DNA from 4 places in the Rhodococcus sp. G6(2025) genome. Region 3 is predicted to be linked to each of the others. Evidence: riboswitches for the same ligand, from Rfam matches in the RefSeq annotation. Region 3 holds a riboswitch; each other region holds the start of a gene.
What was found. Region 3 has a riboswitch for thiamine pyrophosphate ahead of ACLIVD_RS06325 (3-oxoacyl-ACP reductase). Riboswitches for the same ligand answer to the same signal wherever they lie in the genome.
Positions count from the first base shown of each region.

Region 1 (4,203 bases), 2.9 Mb from region 3:
ACCCAGTTGCGGTTCCCGAAGAAGCAGGGAATGCGCATCGACTTCGTGCTGGGTTCGCCCGCCCTCGCCGGCCGCGTCGACAAGGCCGAGATCGACCGCAACGAACGCAAGGGCAAGGGCGCCAGCGATCATGCGCCGGTCATCGTCGACCTCGGCGATTGAGAACGCAGCACACCGAGCGCCACAACCGCGCACCCGAATCCGATGAGCACTCCCTGCCCGATGCGCAGTGGGGCGTCGACGTAGAACTGCGGGATGAACAGCGCGAACCCCACTGCCATCGGGATCCCCGCCCACCCGGCGAGTAGCCGGGACCGGGCGATCGCCACGGCGGCAGCGGCTGCGCCGACCGCGACGAGGAGCAGACCGGTGGCGAACAGCGTCGCCTGCGCCGCCCCCATCCGCACGCTTTCGGTGAGGGTTGTGACCGCATTCTCGTCGAGGTCGCTGCCGCCCAGGGCGTGCAGCGCGAACGTTTCGGCCCCGTAATAGGGCAGCGTCAGCCCTGTCCCGATCCACGACGCCGCCACCGCGACCACCGCCGCCCGTTCACCGCCCGTCCCTTTCAGCAGTCCGCTGAGCGCGACGAGCGCAAGCCCGAACGCGATGAATCCGCCGACCGCGGCGAGGTGTGCGACGAGCCACGACGGTGAGGCGAACTCGGCCCGCCCGTCCGGCGCCCCGCCCGCTGCGTAGGGACGCACCAAGGGGTACACGACGAACAGGACGCCGGCGAGGGCGAACAGCGCCGCGGCGCAGATCCGTGCGACCCCGGTACGACTCTCGATCCGATCCGACACGGTCATGACGACTCCTCCATTGTGAGCACCGCTCTCTATGCAGAGCAGTATTCACAGCAGAGTCGCAGATGGCAAGAGCAGTGCTCTCGCGAGTGGGGCTACTCGGCAACCAGGACGTCGAGGTACTCAGGATTGAGCGCCAAGTAGCGCTGGACATACGTGCAGATGGGACGCACTTTCCAGCCACGCCGACGCGCCGAGCCGAGCGCCTCGCCCACGAGGACCGCGGCCAGCCCGCGCCCACCGAACTCTTCCTTGACGACCGTGTGCATGAACGCGACCACCTCGCCCGGCTTCGCGGTGAATCCGGGAATGTCGTCCTCGTCCCGGTAGCCGAGGATGCCGACCAACTCGTCCCCCAGCCACAGATCGAATCGTTCATGGGCAGGGTTGTCGAGCACGCGAGCATCAGCGGCCGTGATGTTCCCCGACGACTCGGAACTGTTCGAAATGTGATCCATGCCACTCATGGAATCAGTAAGGCGGCATCCTCGCGAGCGGAATCGCCGCTCCCGGAACCGTTTCGTTGCCGACGAGTGCCCGATTCGTGGCCCGCCGCAGTCAGCCGTCCACCGGAACGACGAGGTCGCGGTACTCGGGATGCGCCGAAACGAAGCGCTGCACGTACGTGCACACGGGCCGGACCTTCCAGCCGTACCCGCGGGCGAGGTCGAGGGAGCGACCCACCATGAGGGCGGCGAGTCCGCGGTGGCCGAAGTCCTCCACGATCACGGTGTGCATGAACGAGACCACGGGCGCCTGCCGCCCTCGACTCTTCGGGCCCGGCGGCCGAGCGGCCACCACGCCCTCGCCGGCACCGGCGCCGGGCGGGGTGTCCGCGAGGTCGAAATACCCGAGGATGCCGACCAGATCACCACTCAGGCGTAGCTCGAATCGGTTCTGATCGGCGTTGTCGATCACGTCCACAACCTGCGCGTCTGTCAGCATGGCTATCTCCTGGGGGTATGTGTCGTAATCGAAATGTGATGTTCATCACCCTTTATACCGATGCCGGGAACCGCTGTCCAAGTTTCACCCGAATGATTGATCACAGAGATCTCGGTTACAGTTTGTGTGACAACTACACATCCACGGGGGCTCGCACCAGCGGGCTGAGAGGACGGCTAGGGCCGTCGACCGTCGAACCTGTCCGGGTAATGCCGGCGTAGGGAGCATCATCGATGAGCACACACGTATCTACAGCCACGTCCGTCACGACGGGGCCGATCGAGGGCAGCACCAAGCAGTACCTGCTGTCGGGCGACGACATCCGGGTGCCGGTCCGGCGCGTACACCTCACCAACGGTGAACACCTCGACGTGTACGACACGTCGGGTCCGTACACCGACGCGGACGCCACGATCGACCTGGGAGCGGGATTGCCGCATCTGCGCGCACCGTGGATCGCCGGCCGGGAGGGCACCCAACTCGATGCCGCTCGCGCCGGCGTCGTCACCGCCGAGATGCAGTATTGCGCTGCACGCGAGGGTGTTTCACCCGAGACGGTGCGCACCGAGGTCGCGGCGGGACGCGCCGTGATCCCGGCCAACCGCTGCCATCCCGAACTCGAGCCGATGATCATCGGCAAGGCGTTCGCGGTGAAGATCAACGCGAACATCGGCAACAGCGCGGTCACGTCGTCGATCGCGGAAGAGGTCGAGAAGATGGTGTGGGCGACGCGGTGGGGTGCAGACACCATCATGGACCTGTCCACCGGCAAGAACATCCACGAGACACGAGAATGGATCCTGCGCAATTCGCCCGTGCCCGTGGGAACCGTGCCGATCTACCAGGCGCTCGAAAAGGTCGGCGGCGACCCGACCGCGCTCACATGGGAGATCTACCGCGACACCGTGATCGAACAGTGCGAGCAGGGCGTCGACTACATGACGGTCCACGCCGGTGTACTGCTTCGCTACATCCCGCTGACAGCACGTCGGGTCACCGGAATCGTCTCCCGCGGCGGGTCGATCATGGCGGCCTGGTGCCTGGCCCACCATCGAGAGTCATTCCTGTACACCCACTTCGGCGAACTGTGCGAGATCCTCCACCGCTACGACGTCACGTTCTCGCTCGGTGACGGTCTGCGCCCCGGCTCCATCGCGGATGCCAACGACGAAGCCCAGTTCGCGGAACTGCGCACCCTCGGGGAGCTCACGCGGATCGCGAAATCCCATGGGGTGCAGGTGATGATCGAAGGTCCCGGGCACGTCCCGATGCACAAGATCGTGGAGAACGTGCGCCTCGAGGAAGAGTTGTGCGAGGAGGCGCCGTTCTACACGCTCGGGCCGCTCGCCACCGACATCGCGCCGGCGTACGACCACATCACGTCCGCGATCGGCGCGGCGATGATCGCGCAGGCCGGCACCGCGATGCTCTGCTACGTGACACCCAAGGAACACCTGGGACTGCCGAATCGGGACGACGTCAAGACCGGGGTCATCACGTACAAGATCGCGGCGCACGCGGCGGATCTCGCGAAGCAGCATCCGCGGGCGCAGGAGCGGGACGACGCGCTGTCGAAGGCCCGGTTCGAATTCCGCTGGCACGACCAGTTCGCGCTGTCCCTCGACCCGGATACCGCGCGGGAGTTCCACGACGAGACGCTGCCCGCCGAGCCGGCAAAGACGGCCCACTTCTGCTCGATGTGCGGCCCGAAGTTCTGTTCGATGCGGATCTCCGCCGACGTGCGCGAGTACGCACAGCAACATGGACTCGATTCGGTCGAAGCCATCGAGGCGGGCATGGCCGAGAAGTCGAGCGAGTTCGTCGACGCAGGTGGTCGCGTGTATCTGCCCGTCGAGTCCGTCACCTCAGAGAATCGGTAAGGTCCCCTTCGTGAAGCTGCTGCCCCTGACCCCCGACGGCCAGACCCCCGTCCGAGTCCTCACCATCGCAGGCACCGATTCCGGCGGTGGCGCCGGGATCCAGGCCGACTCGCGGACGATGGCGCTGTGCGGCGTCCACGCATGCGTCGCGGTCGCCGCGGTGACGGTGCAGAACTCGGTGGGCGTCAGCGGTTTCCACGAGATTCCGCCGGAGACGGTGGCCGCGCAGGTGCGGTGCGTCGTCGACGACATCGGGGTCGGGGCAGCGAAGACGGGCATGCTGGCGTCGACGGCCATCATCGAGGCCGTCGCCGCCGTGTGCACCGAGGTCGGGATCGGCCGCGACCTACCGGTCCCGCTGGTCGTGGACCCGGTGTGCGCGTCGATGCACGGCGATCCGCTCCTGCACGCCGAGGCGCTGGACGCCGTGCGGAACACGCTGATCCCGATCGCCACGGTGGTCACCCCGAACCTCGACGAGATCCGGTTGATCACCGGCATCGAGGTGGTGGACGACGCGACCGCACGCCGCGCCGCCGAAGCGCTGCACGCGCTCGGGGCGCAGTGGTCGATCG
Region 1 covers NZ_CP179750.1:6,401,215-6,405,417, forward strand. The annotation lists gene ACLIVD_RS29710 (exodeoxyribonuclease III) at 1-162, shown strand, start outside; gene ACLIVD_RS29715 (hypothetical protein) at 129-806, opposite strand; gene ACLIVD_RS29720 (GNAT family N-acetyltransferase) at 899-1,261, opposite strand; gene ACLIVD_RS29725 (GNAT family N-acetyltransferase) at 1,362-1,748, opposite strand; TPP riboswitch at 1,882-1,989, shown strand; gene thiC (phosphomethylpyrimidine synthase ThiC) at 1,982-3,628, shown strand; gene thiD (bifunctional hydroxymethylpyrimidine kinase/phosphomethylpyrimidine kinase) at 3,639-4,203, shown strand, end outside.
Region 1: it holds a riboswitch for thiamine pyrophosphate, as region 3 does, so the genes downstream of both, thiC (phosphomethylpyrimidine synthase ThiC) here and ACLIVD_RS06325 (3-oxoacyl-ACP reductase) in region 3, are expected to answer to the same signal.

Region 2 (4,203 bases), 3.5 Mb from region 3:
GCCGCAGCAGCGGGGACGTGCCCGGGGCCGTGGTGCGCAGACTCGGGTCAGGGCTGAGTGAGGTACTCATTGGTGAAGTACGTCGACCAGTCGGGTTCCGTGGTCAGCGGTGCCCCGTCGGGGCCGGTGAGCAGGCCGTGCTGGAACAGGAAACCGGAGTACCCCGCCCACTGCTCGGCCGTCTGTGTCCCGACCTTGCCGGAACTGTCCTTCATGTACTCGGAGGACAGCATCTGCTGGCTCTCCCGCACGAGGGACTCGTCGGTGAAGGCGCCGGGGTTGGCGTCGATCAGTATCTGCGCGGCCTCGTCCGGCCGGTCGGCGGCGAACTGGTATCCGCGCTGCAGGGCCTGGACGAACTTGCGGGCCTGCTCGGGATGGTCGGCCATCCACTCCTCGTTGCCCTCGATGACGAGAGCGTACGCATCCGGGAAGCCGTAGTCGGTGTAGTGGAAGTAACGCATCGGCGTGCCCTGGTGCTCGGCCTCGATGCCCTCCCAGCCGAAGAACGAGACGGTGAAGTCGGCGGTGCCGGAGTACACGGCCTCGTACGCCGAGGTGCCGAGCGTGACGGTGGTGAATTCGCCCTTGCCGCCGTCGTTGCGGATGATCTGCTTCAGCGTCTCCTCGCCGTCCGGGTCCGCGAACCCGGCGTAGATCTTGCCGTCCAGATCCCGGGGGCGGGTGATGTCGGCGCGATCCGCCTTCACCGCGATGCCCGTCGCCCAGTGCTGCAGCGGAGCCATCACCGACGTGGTCTGTGCGCCCGCGGCCTTCGAGAACGTCGCCGAACTCTGGAAGCTCACCCCGAACTCCGCGTTGCCGGCGTCGACCAGGGTGTCGGGCGAGGTGTCGTTGTAGGGCAGCACCTGCACGTCGAGGCCGGCGTCCGCGAACCAGCCTTCCTGCTGGGCGACGAACAGGCCGGTGTGGTTGGTGTTCGGTGTCCAGTCGAGTGCGAACCGGATGGTGTCGCCGGACTGGGAGTCACCGGCGCAACCGGTGAGCAGCGACAGGGCGGAGACCAGGACGACGGCTGCGGTGGCAGCGCGCTTGGTACGAGAGAAGAGTGTCACGACGCCGGCCATTCCTGCTTGTTGAGAGCGGTGTCCCAGAACATGAGTTCGTAGCGGCTGGCGATCACGAACGCCTCCGCCATCGCCTCGCGCTGAGCATCGGTCGCGGCCTCGGCCGCCGCGTCCACGAGTTCGCGGGCCCTCGCGACGGCGGCGTGGAACTCCTCCGCGTCGTAGGTGGTCACCCACTGTGCGTACGGGTGCGACGGGTCGGTGGAGAGCACCTCACGGGCGCTCGCCGCGAGCCGGTGCCCGACGTCGGCGTAGATCCAGAAGCAGGGCAGCACTGCCGCGGCGGCCACCGCGTACGGCTCGGTGGCGGCGACGGCCGTCAGGTAGGAGATGTACCCGAGGCAGGCAGGCGAATGCAGCGGCTCCGCGTCCGACTCGGGGAGTCGTCCGCTGGTCAGCAGATTCTGGTGCAACGCGGCCTCGACCGTGGCGGCCTCCGCGGCCGAGCCCGCCCAGAAGCCGGCCTCGACCGGGCCCGGCGCGTGCGCGGCCACCAGTGAAAGGGCTTTCGCGTACCCGGTCAGGTACAGGAAATCCTGCTCGATGTACGTGCGGAACACGTCCAGCGGCAGCGTTCCGTCGCCGAGGCGGCGCAGGAACTCGAGTTCGTCGATCGCCTCGCGCAGCACCTTGGTCCGGTCCCACAAGTGGTCCGTGAATCGGGCGTGCTGGCCGGCGCCGGCAGCATCTTGGACAGAGCTATTCACAACGTTGACATCCCTTCGTCAGCATTACCTGAGCAGGTTCCCGGGTGTGTTCTCAGCCCCGCCCGTGCGGAGCACCCCGTGTCAGAACAAGCCGACCCTAGCACCGGCCGTGCCGCGGGCGGAAAGGCCAGGGTCGGTGGAGGGGCTCAGCCGGCGAGGAACGCGGCCGCGCTCGGCGGGAGGGGTGCGGGGCCGCGCCGGTAGATCTCCGCGGGCCGGCCGGTTCCGACGACGGCCATGTCGCCGGTGTTCTCGAGGGCCGGCATCAGGTGCCGCCGGAACGAGTCCTTCGGCAGTGGACGCCCGAACACCACCTCGTACACCCGGCGGAGTTCGAGCACCGTGAACGTGTCGCCGGCCAGGCCGGACGGGTCGACGGCCCGCGCGTACCGCTCTCTCAGGTCGGCGACGGCGAGGGCGACGACGTCCGCGTGGTCGAACGCCAGGTCCTGCGTCACCCGGTCGTCGTCGACGGTGACCAACATCGTGTCGCGGGGGAGCGCCGTGCGGGGCAGCGCGGCGCCGTGCGTCATCGACAGCACCCACCCGCGATCGTCGCGGCCGGGATCGTCCAGCATCGCCAGCTGATGGAATTCGGTGCCCGTCAGGCCGGCCTTGATCCGCAGGCACCGCTCGGCGGCGTCCCGCAGTCGCTCACCCTGGTGGAGGAACGTGCCGGGGAGGGCGGTCCGGCCCGAACGACGGGGAACCACAAGAACTTTCAGTTCCGGGCCGTCGACGGTGAGGACGGCGACGTCGACCGCCACGGACGGGCGCGGGTAGTCGAGGAGGCTCCTGCCCTCGGAATCGGTCCATGCGGCCACGCGGGAATGTTAGCGCACTGTTGATCTATGTCGCGTTCGATCGGTCCTGCCTGCTCATCGTTGGTAGTTTGGCGAGAGATTCCCGGAACGTGATGCGTGAGGAGATTCCGTGGAGGTCGACAAGTCCGGCGACACGCTCGTCGTCCGCGCGCGGGACGGTGAGGTGCGTGGCTACCCCGAGGGCGACGTCTACGCGTGGAAGGGCATTCCGTTCGCCGCGGCCCCCGTCGGCGATCTGCGGTTCCGCGCCCCGGCCCCGCCCGCACCGTGGGAGGGTGTGCGCGACTGCGTCGACTTCGGCCCGATGGCGCCGCAGGGGCACGGCACCGCCGTCCCCATCGACGCGGGACTCGAGATGGACGAGGACTGCCTGTCCGTCAACGTCTGGGCCCCGAGACCCGACGGCACCCCGCGGCCGGTGATGGTGTGGATCCACGGCGGTGCCTACTGCCTGGGAACCGCAGCTCAGGGCATCTACAACGGGCGCATCCTGTCCACAATCGGCGACGTCGTGCTGGTCTCGTTCAACTACCGGGTGGGAGCGCTCGGCTTCCTCGACCTGTCGTCGTTCTCGACGGCCGAGCGAGTGTTCGAGACCAACTGTGGGCTGCGCGACCAGGTCGCAGCCCTCGAATGGGTCCGCGACAACATCGCGTCGTTCGGCGGTGACCCGGACGAGGTGACGGTGTTCGGGGAGTCGTCCGGAGCCGGGTCGATCACCACGCTGATGACGTGTCCGAGCGCGGAGGGGCTGTTCCACCGCGCGATCGCCCAGAGCCCGCCCGCCACGTCGGTCTACGGGAGCGAGCGGGCGGCCACCGTCGCGAAACAGTTCCTCGACATCCTCGAGGTGGAACCCGCGCAGATCGACACCCTGCTGCACCTTCCGTACCGCACGGTGATCGAGGCCAGCGACACGCTCGTCAACGAGGTGCCGACGAGGATTCCGGGCACGCTCGCGATGGCGCCCGTGGTGGACCGCGACTTCCTGCCCCGTTACCCGGTGGCCGCGTTCCAGAAGGGGCACTCCCACCGCATCCCTCTCATCATCGGTTCCAACAAGGACGAGTCGTCGATCTTCAAGTTCATGAAATCTCCTCTGCTGCCGGTCACGTCGGATTCGGTGCAGGAGATGTTGAGGGCGATCGCGGCCGATCACCCGGAACTGCCCGCCGCCCGCCTCGCCGACATCCTGTCGGCGTACCCGGACCGCGGAAAGCCGAAGGGCGCGCTCGCGATGTCGAGGGACGCCGCGTTCCGGATGCCCGCCCTGTGGGTGGCCGACGCCCACAGCCGGCACTCGCCGACGTGGATGTACCGGTTCGATCAGGCCACGCCGATGCTCAAGGCCGCACGGATCGGAGCCGGCCACGCCACCGAACTCCCGTACGTCTTCGGCAATTTCGACACCCTCAACATCGACCCGACGTTCTGGCTCGGCGGCCGGAAGACGGCGCTCGAGGTGTCGGGCCGGATCCAGCGCCGGTGGCTCGCGTTCGCGCGGCACGGTGTCCCCGCCGCGCTGGACGGGTCCAAGCACTGGGCGCCCTACGACGAGGAGAACCGCTCGACGTTGCTGATCGA
Region 2 covers NZ_CP179750.1:5,827,014-5,831,216, reverse strand. The annotation lists gene ACLIVD_RS26955 (ABC transporter permease) at 1-70, opposite strand, end outside; gene ACLIVD_RS26950 (ABC transporter substrate-binding protein) at 48-1,088, opposite strand; gene ACLIVD_RS26945 (TenA family protein) at 1,073-1,795, opposite strand; TPP riboswitch at 1,789-1,884, opposite strand; gene ACLIVD_RS26940 (NUDIX hydrolase) at 1,942-2,619, opposite strand; gene ACLIVD_RS26935 (carboxylesterase/lipase family protein) at 2,729-4,203, shown strand, end outside.
Region 2: it holds a riboswitch for thiamine pyrophosphate, as region 3 does, so the genes downstream of both, ACLIVD_RS26945 (TenA family protein) here and ACLIVD_RS06325 (3-oxoacyl-ACP reductase) in region 3, are expected to answer to the same signal.

Region 3 (4,203 bases):
GTTGCGTACTTAGAGAAGGTTGTGTTCTTTGTGGTGGCAACTACGGGCGCCCCCGGAGATGGTCGCGCAGAGTCTCTGTCTCATACTCCGCGCGGAACAGCCCACGCTTCTGCAGGACGGGGATCACCTCGTCGACGAAGTCTGCGAGGCCGTTCGGGTAGAGCGGCGGCATCAGGTTGAAGCCGTCGGCCCCGCCGCGGCGGAACCACGTTTCGATCTCGTCGGCGATCGATTCCGGGGTTCCGATCATGGTGCAGTGGCCACCGCCGGCCGCCAACGTGCCCAGCAGCGACCGCACGGTGGGACGGTCCTTCTCGATGATCCGCAGGATCGTGTCGTACCGGCCCTGCGGCCCGGTGAACTCCGACAGCGGCGGCAGCGCGGGAACGGGAGCGTCCAGTTCCCAGGCACTGCAGTCCTGCTGGACGAACATCGACAACTGCGCCAGAGACTGTTCGACGGGCAGGAGCGCGTCGAGTTCCGCCTTCTTCCGCCGGGCCTCCTCGGTGGTCGAACCGACATAGGTCACGAGACCGGGCATCACGGTCACCGCGTCGGCGTCGCGGCCCGCCGCGCGGATGCGCCGCTTCACGTCGTCGTAGTAGCTCTGCGCGGCCGTGAGGTCGTAGGCGACGGCGTAGATGCCCTCGGCGCACCGGGCGGCCAGGTCGCGGCCCTGATCGGACGCGCCCGCCTGGAACAGCACGGGACGACCCTGCGGCGAGTGCGGCACGTTCAGCGGACCGTCCACGAGGAAATGCTTTCCCCGATGCTCGACCGGCTTCACCTTGGCCGGGTCCGCGAAGATGCCGTCCCGGTCGAGCACGAGCGCGTCGGGCGCCCACGAATCCCACAGGGCGAGTGCCACGTCGACGAATTCCGCGGCACGCGAATAGCGTTCGTCGTGCGGCGGCATCTCCTCGAGCCCGTGGTTGCGCGCTTCGGCGTCGAACATCGACGTCACCACGTTCCAGCCGGCGCGGCCGCCGCTGATGTGGTCGAGCGACGCCAGCATCCGGGCGGCGTGGAACGGTGTGTAGAACGTGGTGGACACCGTCGTCACCAGTCCGACCCGCTCCGTCGCCCGCGCCATCGCGGACAGCGCGGTGAGCGGTTCCAGGAACCACATGCCTCCGGATGCGGGGTCGCGCACCGAATGCCCGTCCGCGAAGAACACCGCGTCGAGGCAGCCCCGCTCCGCGGTCTGCGCCAACTCCTCGTAGTAGGCGATGTCGCAGAGTCGCTCCACCTGGGACGAGGGGTGCCGCCACGCGGCGCCGTGGTGCCCGCAGCTGTAGAGGAATGCGTTGAAGTGCAGTTGCCGGACGTCGGTCATGTCAGTCCTTGACCAGTCCGCCGTCGACGACGAGGTTCTGGCCGGTCACCGACCGCGACCACGGGGACGCGAAGAACAGCACCGCGTCGGCGAATTCGTCCGGGGTGGTGACGCGCTGCAGCGGGGTGCTCGCCGCGATGAGGTCGAATACCTCGTCGGGAGTGGCGGCGCTCGCGTCGGTGGTGCGGAGCAGCCCGCCCGAGACCATGTTGACGGTGATGCCGTCGGGACCGAGGTCGGCGGCGAGGGTGCGGGTCAGCGACAGCGCGGCGGCCTTGGCGGCCGTGTAGTCGTGGTACGGGACGACGGGGTTCTGGAACAGGTTGGTGCCGATGTTCACGATCCGGCCGAACCCGAGCGTACGCATGCCCGGCAGCGCGGCCTGCGTCGTGTGCAGCGTCGCCTTCACGCTGCCACGCAGCTGCGAGTCGAAGGACTCCCACGTGATGACGTCCGCCTTGTCGCGTGCGTCGCCGTTGAAGGAGAAGTCGGCGAGCGCGTTGTTGATCACCGTGGTCACCGGGGAGCCGAAGTGCTCCTCCGCCGCGGAGAACAGGGCCGCCACCTGTCCGGCATCGGTGACGTCGGCCCGGAGCGCGACCGCACGGTCCGCGCCCAGGGACGCCGCGAGTTCTTCGGCCGCGTCCCGGCTGTTCCGGTAGTTCACGATCACCCGCGCGTTCTGCGCCGCGAACGACCGCACGATGGCGGCGCCGAGGCCCCGCCCACCGCCGGTCACCAGGACGATCTGCTTGTCGAGCTGCATGCTGTCACCTTCCGTTCGGTCGGCGACGAGACATCGGATGAGCGCATACGGGCGTCTCCGCGACATCCCTTCGCCGGCATTACCCAGTTCAGGTTCGACGGGTCTGTTCTCAGCCGTCCGGCTCGTCGCCGGGCAGCACCCCGTGTCACTGGCCAACAGTGTAAGCGCAATCACCGATTCCAGTTCTTGGTTGTGCACAACCTAGTTGTATGCAACTATTCAGTGGTGACCGACAACCTCACCCTCGACCGCCAGGTGTGCTTCGCCCTGTACTCGGCTTCCCGGGCCATGACGGCGAGATACCGGTCGATGCTCGACTCGTTGGGAGTGACCTACCCGCAGTACCTCGTGCTGTTGGTGCTCTGGGAACGGGACGGCCGCGGAGTACGTGAGATCTGCGACGCCCTCGACCTCGACACCGGCACGCTGTCTCCACTGCTCAAGCGGCTCGAAACCCTGGGACTGGTCGAACGCCGGCGCTCCTCGGCCGACGAGCGCCGGGTCGGGATCCACCTCACCGAGAAGGGTGCGGCCCTCCGCGCCGCCGCGGAGGGCATCCCCGCCGAACTCGCCGACTCGACGGGAATGGAGATCGACGAACTCGTCGCCCTCCGGGACACCCTGTCGCGGCTCACCGAGTCACTTCACAGCTTCACCACCCCTACAGGAGAGAAGTAACCATGAAGATCGTCTACACCGCCGAAGCCCTCGCGACCGGAGAAGGCCGCAACGGCCACGCCCGCACGTCCGACGGCAAGCTCGACCTGAACCTCGCGATCCCCACCGAGATGGGCGGGTCCGGCGACGGCACCAACCCCGAGCAGCTGTTCGCCGCCGGATACGCGGCGTGCTTCCACTCCGCGCTCCAGTTGGTCGGCCGTCAGGCGAAGGCGAACGTCGTCGACTCGGCCGTCGGCGCCCGCGTCGGCATCGGCCCGACGGACAGCGGCGGATTCGGTCTCGCCGTCACTCTCGAGGTTTCCCTGCCCCACCTGCCCCGCGCCGAGGCGCTCGAGTTGACCGAGAAGGCACACCAGGTGTGCCCCTACTCCAACGCCACCCGCGGCAACATCGACGTCACCCTCGAGGTCACCGAAGACTGAGCAACCCTGACGGGCGTCGCGTCACCCGAACGTGAACTCGACGCCCGTCAGGTCCTCCGACAGCGCCCACAGCGCCCGCGCGGTGTGCTCGTCCCGCGACTTCTTGTTGGAGCCCACCACCTTCGGATGGCCACGCTGCTCGAACAGGCCGTCCGGCCCGATGTAGCTGCCACCGATCACGTCGGATGCCGTTGCCGCGTACAGCATCGGCAGCGCCCCCATCTCCGCCGACTGCGCGAAGATCCGGTTGCCGACGGCCATCAGCTTGTCCTGCACCGACTCGGTGTGGGCCTGCAGATTGGTCGATGCGTAACCGGGGTGCGCGGCCACCGCTTTCACGGGTGACCCCGCCGCGGACAGCCTGCGCTGCAACTCGTACGTGAACAGCAGATTCGCGAGTTTCGACTGCCCGTAGGCGCTCCAGCGGTTGTACTTGCGGCGTTCCCAGTTGAGGTCGTCGAGGTGAATCGTTCCCGCCTGATGTGCCGCACTCGACATCGTGGCGACCCGATCGGTGATCTTGTCGAGCAGCAGGCCGGTCAACGCGAAGTGCCCGAGATGGTTTGTGCCGATCTGCATTTCGAATCCGTCGGCGGTCGTACGCTGCGGAACCGCCATCACGCCGGCGTTGTTCACGAGCACGTCGACGGACTCGACACCGGCGGCGAACTCGCGCACCGAGGCGAGGTCGGACAGATCGAGGCGGCGCACCTCGGCGTTGTCACCGATCGACCGTGCGACGACCTCCCCCTTGTGGGTGTTACGGCAGGCCAGCACGACGTGCGCCCCCGCCTTGCCCAGCGCTCGCGCGGCCACCTCCCCGAGACCACTGTTGGCGCCCGTGACGACGAACGTGCGGCCGCTCTGATCGACGATGTCCGAAGCTGTCCACTTGGTCATGGCGTCAACCCTACGGATCTCGGGAGTTGGCGTGAACGTTTCACCACGCCTGCGCTCCGACCAGCGGCAGATTGAGGAAACTCGGCCGATCCGGGGAC
Region 3 covers NZ_CP179750.1:1,316,914-1,321,116, reverse strand. The annotation lists gene ACLIVD_RS06330 (LLM class flavin-dependent oxidoreductase) at 41-1,336, opposite strand; gene ACLIVD_RS06325 (3-oxoacyl-ACP reductase) at 1,338-2,102, opposite strand; TPP riboswitch at 2,151-2,255, opposite strand; gene ACLIVD_RS06320 (MarR family winged helix-turn-helix transcriptional regulator) at 2,328-2,780, shown strand; gene ACLIVD_RS06315 (organic hydroperoxide resistance protein) at 2,783-3,205, shown strand; gene ACLIVD_RS06310 (oxidoreductase) at 3,227-4,105, opposite strand; gene ACLIVD_RS06305 (CocE/NonD family hydrolase) at 4,146-4,203, opposite strand, start outside.

Region 4 (4,203 bases), 2.9 Mb from region 3:
GTTGCTCTGCAGCGCTGACCAACTCGATGGCGTCGGGCATCAGGGTGCGTTCGTCGGCGATGACCTCGAGCTTCACCCAGTCGGTCTCGAGCGCCTCACGGGCGAGTTGCGCCGTCAGCACCGCCTCGGCCGCACCGCGACACCCGGCCGTGTTGGGCAGCGGCGCGATGTCGAGCCGGCGCAGCAGGTCCAGCACACCGGTGCCGCCTGCGGCGTCGACGCGGCGCATCGCGACCGTGGTCAGCTCGGTGCCGGACGCGACGAGCGCCTCTTCGAGCACCGTGAGGTTGGCGGCGCCGCCGGTGCCCATGATCAACCGTGAACCGAACGTGCGGCCCGCGATCGTGAGGCCCTTCTGCACGCCGGGCGTCGCGTCAGCCACCCTGCACCGCCGTGAGGATCTCGATCTCCCAGCCCCGGACCACGAGCTCGTCCCACCGGGCGCGCGGGAACACGGCGCCGTTCACTGCCACCGCGATGCCTTTGGTGGGCAGGTTCAGCACCTCCAGCAGCCCGGTGACGGTCAACGGTTCCGTGAACTCGTGGTCCTCGCCGTTGACGCTGATGCCGATCGGCACCACTAGTTGCTGCTCACTCATCTCTACCTCGCTACTTTCTCGAAACGTTCGGGGTCGGCGGCTTTCGCCTCGACCAGTGCCGAGCCCTCCAACAATGCCACCGTCGCGTCGGCGGTCACCGGGGTGAGCAGGATGCCGTTACGGCCGTGTCCCGTCGCCACCACGACCCGATCGGACACCCGGCCGATCAGCGGCAGGTTGTCCGGGGTCATCGGGCGCAGACCTGCCGAGGTCTCGCGCAGTTCGTACTCGCCGATGGCGGGCATCAGCGCCTCGGCGTCCGCGATCAGGTCTCGCACGCCGGCCACCGTGACCTGCGTGTCGTTGCCCGACTCGTACTGGGTGGCACCGACGACGATGCCGTCGGCCCGTGGCACCAGGTAGGCGGGCCTGCCGTGCACGCTGCCGCGGATGGTGCGGCCGGGCGCGGGGGTCACCCCGGGACGCGAGCGCAACCGCAGGATCTCGCCCTTCACGGGGCGAACCGGAAGCCCGGGCCACAGGGCCGGTGACGCGATGCCCGCGGTGACGACGATCTGGTCCGTGCTCAGCCGGTCGAGGCTGTGCACGGCCTCCCCGATCAGCTCCACTCCGGCGTCGACGGCGCACCGCTGCAACGCCTGCAACAGCAGCCTGTTGTCCACGGCCAGTTCGTCGACGGCCAAAAGTCCCAACCGGACTCCGCGACCCAGCATCGGCTCGAGGGCCCGAACTTCGGCGCGACCCAGGATCTGCAGTTCCCGCCCCTGCGCACCCACCCATTCGGCGATGGTCCGCAGGTCCTCCGCGTCGGCGCCGTCCAGCGCGACGGTGAGCGAACTCTCCGACGTGAACAGCTCGACGCCGGCCCCGGCCTCGAGTTCCTTCCCGAATTCGGGCCACCGGTCGAGCGACGCGCTCCCCAGTTCGAGGACGCTCTCCTCGCCGGGCCAGCCCTCGGACAACGGGGCGAGCATGCCGCCCGCCACCCAGGACGCTCCCGAACCGATCGACGGGTCGTACAGCCGTACCGACCACCCGTTGCGGGCTGCGCGCCACGCAATGGACAGGCCGATCACTCCGCCTCCGACGACGGATACCGATCTCGCCATTGAACTCCACCTCACTTCCTGCGCCGGCATGATCCGGGTCAGGTATGACGGTCGGGCTCGGCGTGAGCCCCTCTCAGCCCCACGTTCCCCGGGACTCCCGTGTTGCACTTTCACCGTAGAGGCTACCGTCATGCCGTGACCACCTCGCATCACAGCAACCTCACGGACCGTCGGCGCCGCCTCGGAACAGCACGTTTGTACCTGTGCACCGATGCTCGGCGCGAGAAGGGCGACCTGGCGCAGTTCGCCGAGGCCGCACTGTCCGGCGGCGTCGACATCATCCAGCTCCGCGACAAGGGCTCGGCCGGAGAGAAGAAGTTCGGCACGATGGACGCCCGGGACGAACTGGCGGCACTGTCGGTGCTCGCGGCCGCGGCCAGGCGGCACGGAGCGCTGCTCGCGGTCAACGACCGCGCCGACATGGCGCTGGCGGCCGGGGCCGACGTGCTGCACCTCGGCCAGGGCGACCTGCCCGTCCCGTACGCACGGACCGTGGTGGGTTCCGACGTCCTGATCGGCCGCTCCACCCACAGTCGCGCGCAGGCCAGTCTCGCGGCGATCGAGGACGGCGTCGACTACTTCTGCACCGGTCCGGTGTGGGCCACCCCCACCAAGCCGGGGCGGACCGCGTCGGGCATCGATCTGGTGCGATCGACCGCCGACTCGGAGCCGAACCGCCCGTGGTTCGCGATCGGCGGCATCGACGAGTCCCGCGTTCCGGAGATCCTCGCCGCGGGGGCCTCCCGCATCGTCGTCGTGCGGGCCGTCACCGAGGCCCGCGACCCGCAGGCCGCCGCGCGCTCGCTGTCCGCCCTGTTGCAGCAGAACGCGTAGTTACGGCTGGTCCAGCCAGTCCAGCACCGTAGCGGGCGGCAGGACCACGACTGTGGCCGGCAACTGTTCGATCAGGTCGGGGTCGGTGGTGACGAATGCCGTCACCGTTCCCAGTGTGGTGCCGTGGCCGGCCGGTTCGGCGAGGCTGCCGACCGCGTCCAGGGCTTCGAGCACCTCGACGCGCGGCAACCACCCGTAGGTGCCGTCGGGCAGGTGCACCGTGCGGGGCAGTGCCTTCGACAACTGCGCCAGCGCGCCGCGTTCGCCCAGCACGTCGTGCCGGTCGAGCAGCAATCGCACCTCGGTGGTGCGCAGTTGCGGCCACCCCGCTTCGAATCCCGGGTGCAGCGGCAACCCGGCGACGTCGGTTTCCCGCACCCAGCGCAGTTCGGTGCTCTCGCCGTTCGCGACGGTGGGCAGTGGGCGCTCGGCGTCGGCAATCACCGTGGTGTAACTCCAGCCGCTCGCGGCCTTCATCGTGACGACCTCGGTGCGGACGCGGATGGCCGCGCTCTCGATGCCGGCTTCCTCGTGGGCCTCGCGTACCGCGGCGTGGGTGGTGGTCTCGTGGCTGTCCCGGGCACCGCCGGGCAACGCCCACGTACCGCCCTGGTGACTCCAGACCGCACGGTGCTGCAGCAGCACGGCCGGCGTCTCGTCGGGGAGCGGCGCACGCAGCAACAACCCGGCCGCACCGTGCTTGCCCCAATGACGACTGCCGTCCGGCCCGGTTGCCCAACCGTCACCGTCACCACGCATCGACTACCCCTGTCCGACCTGATGGGTCTCCCTGCAGTTCCCTCACACTAACGGTTTCTTCCGGAACTGCCCGTCGGCAGTCGTGAACCGACCGCTGCTTATATGCTCCCCACAAGGTGCGGCCATGACACGGGAGGGGTGCGAGGTGGTTCTGCGTGAGGCACCGTCGATCGAACCCCACGGCAGCCGCGCATTGTCTGCCGTCGCGGACGACGACGTCGACCCCGCGGTGGCACGCCGCAAGGAACTGCGCGCGTTCCTGGAGTCGACTCCCGCCAAACTCACCGCCCTCGGAGCCCTCCTGGTCCTGCTCACACTCGCGGCCGGGTTGGTGGCCGCCTCGACGGTGAACAGCAGGGAAGCCACTCTCGACAGCGTCCTCGCGGAGACGGAACCACTGTCGTTCTCGGCGCAGAACCTCTACAGCGCCCTGTCCGTGGCGGATGCCGCGGCCACGACGGCGTTCATCTCCGGCGGTCTCGAACCTCCCGAACTCCGCGACACCTACGCGCAGGCGATCGGCACGGCCTCCGCCGACCTGGTGTACGCGTCGGGCGGTCTCGCGGCGAGCGACGTGGACAGCCGCCGTCTGCTGGCCTCCATCTCCAGCGACCTCAGCGTCTACGCCGGTCTCGTCGAGACCGCGCGGGCCAACAATCGCACCGGCCATCCCGTCGGCGCGGCCTACCTCAGCGAGGCGTCCACGCTGATGCAGACGAGCATGCTGCCGATGGCGCAGCAGTTGCACGCCCAGCAGGAGGCTGACGTCGCGGACACGCAACGGGACTACTCCCGCCCGCCCTGGCTGGCGCTGATCCTGATCCTCGTCGCGCTCGTCGCGCTGCTCGGCGCCCAGATCGTCATCGCGAGACTCAGTCGGCGCACGTTCAATCTCGGGCTGATCGTGGCGTCGTCGTGCACGGCGATCCTCCTGGTGTGGA
Region 4 covers NZ_CP179750.1:6,410,473-6,414,675, forward strand. The annotation lists gene ACLIVD_RS29760 (thiazole synthase) at 1-382, opposite strand, end outside; gene thiS (sulfur carrier protein ThiS) at 375-599, opposite strand; gene thiO (glycine oxidase ThiO) at 602-1,669, opposite strand; TPP riboswitch at 1,668-1,780, opposite strand; gene thiE (thiamine phosphate synthase) at 1,805-2,503, shown strand; gene ACLIVD_RS29780 (NUDIX hydrolase) at 2,504-3,262, opposite strand; gene ACLIVD_RS29785 (GlnX family signal transduction membrane protein) at 3,408-4,203, shown strand, end outside.
Region 4: it holds a riboswitch for thiamine pyrophosphate, as region 3 does, so the genes downstream of both, thiO (glycine oxidase ThiO) here and ACLIVD_RS06325 (3-oxoacyl-ACP reductase) in region 3, are expected to answer to the same signal.